DNA from 2 places in the Enterovibrio paralichthyis genome. Region 1 is predicted to be linked to the other one. Evidence: riboswitches for the same ligand, from Rfam matches in the RefSeq annotation. Region 1 holds a riboswitch; the other holds the start of a gene.
What was found. A riboswitch is a leader RNA that binds a small molecule or an ion and turns the genes downstream of it on or off. The one in region 1 is predicted to bind lysine.

Region 1 (3,512 bases):
AGGAAATCTGGGGCTATGCAGCGGATGAAAGTCTGTCGAACGATGAATTGATCCGTGAAAAGTATCAGGGTATCCGTCCGGCGCCGGGCTATCCTGCCTGTCCTGAACATACTGAGAAAGGCTGCTTATGGGAGCTTCTCAACGTAGAGGAAACCATTGGTATGTCACTGACCACCAGTTATGCGATGTGGCCGGGTGCTTCGGTATCTGGCTGGTATTTCTCCCATCCAGAATCGCGCTACTTTGCGGTAGCGCAGATCCAGGAAGATCAGCGTGACAGTTATGCCGATCGTAAAGGCTGGGATCTGATCGAAGCAGAGAAATGGCTAGGGCCAAATCTTAACGGCTAACTGGCAGAAACTGAAAGGGCGCTCAGAGCGCCCTTTTTTATTCGCAAGCTACTGGGATTATTCAAACAACTCTTTGTGCAGTGCCCGCACCACATTCTGTGAATCTGCCGTACTGGTCAGGAAGCAGAGGTTGTGGTTGCTGGCGCCGTAACAAATCATGCGCAGGTTGTAATCTTCCAGTGCACCAAAGATCTTGGCTGCAGAGCCGCGTGATTCACCCATATGGTTGCCAATCAAGGCCACCAGACACATATCCTGCTCTACGGTCACTTTACACAGCTCAGCCAATTCCTGCTCCGCGGCTTCCGGCAATTTAGGGGCACCGCCTTTGGTGTTTGTCTGATCCAGTGTCAGGGACACGCTCACTTCTGACGTGGTGATAAGGTCGACCGATACCTTGTGCTTGGCCAGAATGTTAAACACTTCAGCCAGAAAGCCGTAAGCGTGGAACATATTCAAGCTGGTCAGGGTCACCATTGTTTGATTGCAACGCAGGGCGAGGGCGCGAAATAGCGGCGAATTTTCCGCATGGCGACGTATCCAGGTGCCACCCTTTTCCGGTGCTTTGGATGAGCCGACAAACACGGGAATATCGTGGCGCATGGCCGGGATCAGGGTCGCCGGGTGCAAGATCTTGGCGCCGAAGTTTGCCATTTCAGACGCTTCGCTGAAGCTGATCTCATCAATCGGACTTGCAGCTGGCGCCACGCGTGGGTCAGTGCTGTAGATTCCCGGTACGTCGGTCCAAATCTCTAACGAGGTAGCCTTTACTGCCTCTGCCAGCAGTGCTGCGCTGTAATCGCTGCCGCCACGCCCCAGTGTGGTGGTGTTGCCCTGCGCATCAGAGCCGATAAAGCCCTGGGTGACAACGATGTGCTTTTTAAACAGGGGAGACAAAACAGCTTCTGCATGGAATGCCGTTTCAATCAAATCCGGTGCGGCTTTGCCAAACACACCATCTGTTTTCAGGACGTCACGCACGTCGATACGCACAGCATCAATGCCTTTGTCATTAAGCAGATGAGTGAAAATATGGGTCGACATCAGTTCGCCGCAGGCAACCAGATTATCGGTAACTTGATCTGAAGGAGAAGTTTGTGCAATCGCAGAGAGTGTCGCGACTTCATCAAGAATGCCATTCACAGCGGCGGCGACTTCAGGTGCTTCAGGAAGCTGTGCCAAAATGCTGAAATGGATATCGCTCAGAGTTGCCAGCACATCCTGCTGTCTTTCCTGGCTAACGCCGTTAGCCAGTTCAACCAGTAAATTGGTCACGCCAGAGCAGGCGCTGATCACTACCAGTCGAGTGTCCAAATTCCCTTTAATCACCGAAGCACAGTTAGACATAGCTGCGTAGTCGGCTACACTCGTGCCGCCAAATTTTGCGACATTTAATGCGTTCACTTCCCTTCACCTCCCATAATCGCGAATGGAGTTGTCCTAGATAGTAAATTGGGAGACAGAACGAGATAGAGTGCGGGTTTGGAAGAAAGGATTTTCTCCAGAAGCGCTCCACCTCAAGTGAGATGACAATCCGAAGGATTCAACCTCCCAGACCGACAAGCCAGCCCCCAAGGTCTGGTCTAGTCTCGGCGTCTAACCCCCTGATCACACTGCATTGGAGTTGGGGCTCCGCAATGTGACTGCCTGGTTGACGCGCCTCTTCTGTCTCTACGCAGTTGGCTGCGTAAAAATTGCTCTCTATTGATAATTGTTTGTAACCTTGTTGTCAACGACAGATTACGCGCATGCGGCGAATATTTTTCTGAAAGTGCCATTTTCCTTGATTGGGCTTGGGATTATCCAATGGTGGCATTTTAGTCAGTGCTATCCGGTGTTAACGTAAAGGGAACAAAAGGCTGATGGAGAGACAACAATGACAATATCCCGCTTTATCCCACCACAACGTACTTTGATGGGCCCTGGCCCCTCGGATGTCTCACCGCGTGTCCTGCAGGCGCTGGCCCAACCGACAATCGGTCATTTGGATCCGCTGTTTGTGGCGATGATGGATGAAGTCAAAGCCTTGCTGCAGTATGCCTTCCAGACGGAAAACCCTTTTACCATCGCCGTTTCTGCGCCGGGAAGTGCTGGGATGGAAACCTGCTTCGTGAACCTGATTGAGCCGGGCGAGACTGTGATTGTCTGCCGCAATGGTGTGTTTGGTGATCGGATGCGTGAGAATGTTGAGCGCTGTGGTGCGACGGCAGTAATGGTCGATGATGAGTGGGGCAAGCCAGTCGACCCGGCCAAGGTAGAAGCGGCACTTAATGCTCATCCAGAAGCGTCGGTGTTGGCATTTGTGCATGCTGAAACCTCTACCGGTGCGCTCAGTGATGCGAAAATGCTGGCAGCGCTGGCGCGTGAGCATGGTTGTCTGACGATTGTGGATGCGGTCACTTCCCTTGGCGGTGTGCCTTTGCTGGTGGATGAATGGCAATTGGATGCGGTCTATTCAGGTTCGCAGAAATGCCTATCGTGTGTGCCAGGACTTTCGCCCGTGACATTCTCATCTCGTGCGGTGGAAAAAATGCAGCAGCGCAGCGGAAAAGTGCAAAGCTGGTTTTTGGATCAAAGTCTGGTGTTAGCGTACTGGAGTGGCGAGGGCAAACGCAGTTATCACCACACAGCGCCGGTCAACAGCTTGTATGCCCTGCATGAATCCCTGCTGATGCTGAAGGAAGAGGGACTGGAAAACGCCTGGCAGCGTCACCGTGACATGCACAACTTGCTCAAGGCCGAATTGGAAGCACTGGGTATCCAGTTCCTGGTTGAAGAAGCTTACCGTTTACCGCAACTCAATGCTGTTGCGGTACCGGAAGGAGTGGATGATGCGGCGGTGCGCGCGCGCCTGCTTAACGACTACAACCTGGAAATTGGCGCCGGTCTAGGCACATTGGCAGGCAAGGCCTGGCGCATCGGCCTGATGGGTTATGCCGCGAAACGTGAGAATGTCGCCTTGTGTGCGAAAGCCCTGAGTGATGTGTTGAAATAACACGGAAGCTGGAGAGAAAAAACGCCCGCTTGGGCGTTTTTTTGTCACTGAGGCAGGGTAAAGCTTGGTTCAAAGCGCTGGTCTGGAAATAACAGCGTTGCTTCTTCACTGATCTGCCGCGCGATGGCTCGGTTATCGGTAAGCACAGCGAGTTCAATCAGGGTTTG
Region 2 (3,512 bases), on a different contig from region 1:
TTCGGTAATTTGGTAAACCTGCTCTTTGGTCAGGAACTGGCATTCATCAATCAGCAGACAATCCACTTTGGTGTTGGTGGTGATATCACACACTGCCGCATAGATATTATCTTCTGGCCCGTACAATTGCGCATCTGCCTGCAAGCCGATTCGGGAGCTGACTTTGCCGGTACCGTAACGGTCATCAATTGCAGCCGTGAAAATCAGCGGATTCATGCCGCGTTCCTGATAGTTAAACGATGACTGCAAAAGCGTGGTCGACTTACCTGCATTCATTGCAGAGTAATAGAAATACAGCTGAGCCATTAGGTTCTCCCGAAAATAAGACCGCAGCATGCTACCGAAAAACAGGCGACGGTAAAAGCGACATGCGCTGCGAATAAGAAGAAAAAAGCCTCCCACTAGGGGAGGCTCTGAAAATCAAAGAGCTGGCAGATTACGCAAGTTTACCCGGGCGGCGTGAAAGCCAACCAAACAAAGCACACACCACCACAAAGGCACTGCCACCCGCCAGCAGTGAAATGCTCAGCGAATCGGTAAAGCCCAGAACCAGGTAACCTACAGCAGCAACGGCAGCAGTCGCCAGCGCGTACGGCAACTGGGTTGAAACGTGGTCAATGTGGCCACAACGGGCACCGGTAGATGACAAGATAGTGGTGTCAGAAATAGGTGAACAGTGGTCACCGAATACCGCACCAGCCAGCACTGCAGACAACATTGGCAACATCATAGCGATGTCTGTTGCGCCAGCCAGATCGCCTGCGATTGGCAGCATAATGCCAAACGTGCCCCAGGAAGTACCGGTAGAGAACGCCATCGCAGCAGAGATCAGGAACAACAGAACCGGCAGCAGCTGAGGCGACAGGTTGCCCTGGATCAGGGTCGACAGGAATTTACCGGTCGCCATATCACCTATCACGTTGCCAATCGTCCATGCAAAAAACAGGATCAAGATGGCACCGAACATCGATTTCGCACCCACCCAGGTGGTACGCGCAACATCGGCAACCGGCAAGCCTTGTTTGAATACAGTGATCAATGCAGACAGCAGACCCATTGCACCACCATACAGCAATGACATGCCTACATCGGTATTTTCAAATGCACCAAGAACAGAGAAGGCTTTACCGTCGGCTTCGAGCACTTGCGCACCGGAAAACACCATCCAGGACATGGTCGCAACAACCAGCACCACGATAGGAATGATCAGATCAGACACACGGCCTTTTTCGCTTTCTACGATACCCAGTTCATCATCAATCGCCTGAACATGGTTCTCATCATCGCCCAGACGGCTGCCGGTTGATGCTTCATATTCAAAGCGGCGCATTGGACCCACATCCATCTGGAACCACGCAACAGCAAATACCATCGCCAGTGCGAAAACCGCGTAGAAGTTCATTGGGATCATGTGTGCAAATGCACTCAGCGGGCTGTATTCCGTCACACCGTGACTGACAAGAATGCCACCAATAACAGTAATGATGTACGCGCCCCAGCTCGAAGCCGGCATGATCACACACATAGGCGCTGCGGTTGAGTCCAGGATATACGCAAGCTTTGCACGGGAAACATGGAAACGGTCGGTCACAGGGCGGCTAATTGCACCCACAGCCAGGCTATTGAAATAGTCATCAACAAAAATGAATACGCCCAGGAATGCCGCCAGCAATTTTGCACCACGTTTGCTTTTCACGCGGCTTTGCGCCCATTCAGCAAACGCACGCGTACCACCAGAAAGGGTCAGTAGCGCAGTGATCGCACCGAGTAGCATCAGGAATGCCACAATGCTCATATTCCAGGTGTTAATGCTGCCATCATCAACAAAAAGGCCGAACACCAGATTGCTTAAATAAGAGGTTGTCGATGTCAGCGAGAAGTCGTTAAGCAAGAGTGCGCCTGAGAGAATACCCAGACCCAGCGAGAGCAGAACGCGGCGTGTGATAATGGCCAAACCCAGCGCCAAAACGGCGGGCAGCACAGATAAAGAAGATGTGGAAAAATCGACTAAGTTCATGATCTCTATATCAACCTATACGGTTGGAGATCTACTGCAGAAATGGAAAACCAGATTTGAGCTAAGGCAATGGTAAACACATTAATTTAATCCTACAGTAGCGCTCCATAGTTAAATCCCAATACTATGGCAGTGTTGTACCTATTCGGACACAACCCCAGCAGAATAGCCTGATAAGCGAACTTCTGCTTCGGCGCTATTTCCTTTCCTTCGTCCTCATTGGTATCACCCTAAGACGAAATACTCATAAACCGCGCACCTCTACGTGCATAATGCCAGCGTATTTTATGTGACATTTGTTGGTTTGCAATACAAAACAACAAACTTTTACAAACCACTCAAGAACCCGTCACACAATCATTACATGACGCATTGTTAACCAATTCCCAGCATAGTAACTCAAACATCGATGACGGATTTATTGTACAGATCACACAGAAATAGGTAATTGAATCCAACTAAAATGGGTCTGATTATTTTATATTTGCACTTTATTTAATTTCGATATCTAATACTCAAGATTAAAACGGATAAAATATTGCAAAGAATTAATTGTTCTTGCTATTCTTTATACGGCTATTAATTATTACAAACAAGAGAATAGGACTGGCATAATGTCTGATGCACTGAAAGTACTGTTAAACCTGCGCAGCCTGCGTGCCGTTGCGCGTGAACTTACTCTGGAACAACTACAAGAAGCGCTGGAAAAACTACAAGCTGTAGTTACAGAGCGTGAAGAATCTGAAGCAGAAGCTCGTGCAGCAGAAAAAGAGCGCGAAGAAAAGCTTGAGAAATACCGTGAAATGCTAATCAATGACGGTATCGATCCAGAAGAATTACTGGCAACGCTGGGTGGCACTAAGCCTAAATCTAAGCGTGCAGCTCGCCCTGCTAAATACAAATACATCGATGTAGACGGTTCAGAAAAAACTTGGACTGGTCAGGGCCGCACACCAAAAGTTATCAAAGATGCACTGGACTCAGGCAAGAAAATCGAAGATTTCCTTATCTAATCCTGTCTAAATGATAAAAACAAAAAAGGAGCTTTCGCTCCTTTTTTATTTATTTAAAATCGCCCCAAACTTCTCAGCATTGAGAGCGGATACCGTTTTTGATTCAGCCTTCAGGGCTTCACCTTTTCTAACCAAACTTAATGCGATCGGCCAAATGGCTTACGGCTAACGCAAAGTAATGCGAACGGTTCCATTTCATCAGGCTTTGATAATTACCATACACCAGGTAGCTTCGACCAAATTCATCATCAGGTTGAATAAGCCAAGCTTGAATATCCACATCCGGTAGCGGTGTATTATTCAATCGACGCACACCTAATGCCTGCCACTCTGCTAATGATTTTGCCTTTTCCTGACCAAGCCCTGACAAATCTTTATTGAATCCTTTTGGAACAGAAACCTGTCTGCCCCAAGTGTATTCATCATCCCAGCCGGCATTTTTTAAATAATTGGCAGAAGAGGCAAAAACATCAGCCTTGGTA

Region 2: linked by a shared signal. The riboswitch ahead of KU854_RS16870 (Na+/H+ antiporter NhaC family protein) and the one ahead of lysC (lysine-sensitive aspartokinase 3) in region 1 are both predicted to bind lysine.

What each region holds. Positions count from the first base shown of each region.
Region 1 is NZ_JAHUTS010000005.1:293,142-296,653, reverse strand. Features, by position in the region: gene metH (methionine synthase) at 1-350, shown strand, start outside; gene lysC (lysine-sensitive aspartokinase 3) at 408-1,754, opposite strand; lysine riboswitch at 1,848-2,023, opposite strand; gene KU854_RS08975 (pyridoxal-phosphate-dependent aminotransferase family protein) at 2,227-3,345, shown strand; gene KU854_RS08970 (Wzy polymerase domain-containing protein) at 3,390-3,512, opposite strand, start outside.
Region 2 is NZ_JAHUTS010000015.1:110,145-113,656, forward strand. Features, by position in the region: gene KU854_RS16865 (thymidine kinase) at 1-306, opposite strand, end outside; gene KU854_RS16870 (Na+/H+ antiporter NhaC family protein) at 437-2,017, opposite strand; lysine riboswitch at 2,108-2,289, opposite strand; gene KU854_RS16875 (H-NS family histone-like protein) at 2,632-3,030, shown strand; gene KU854_RS16880 (lytic murein transglycosylase) at 3,158-3,512, opposite strand, start outside.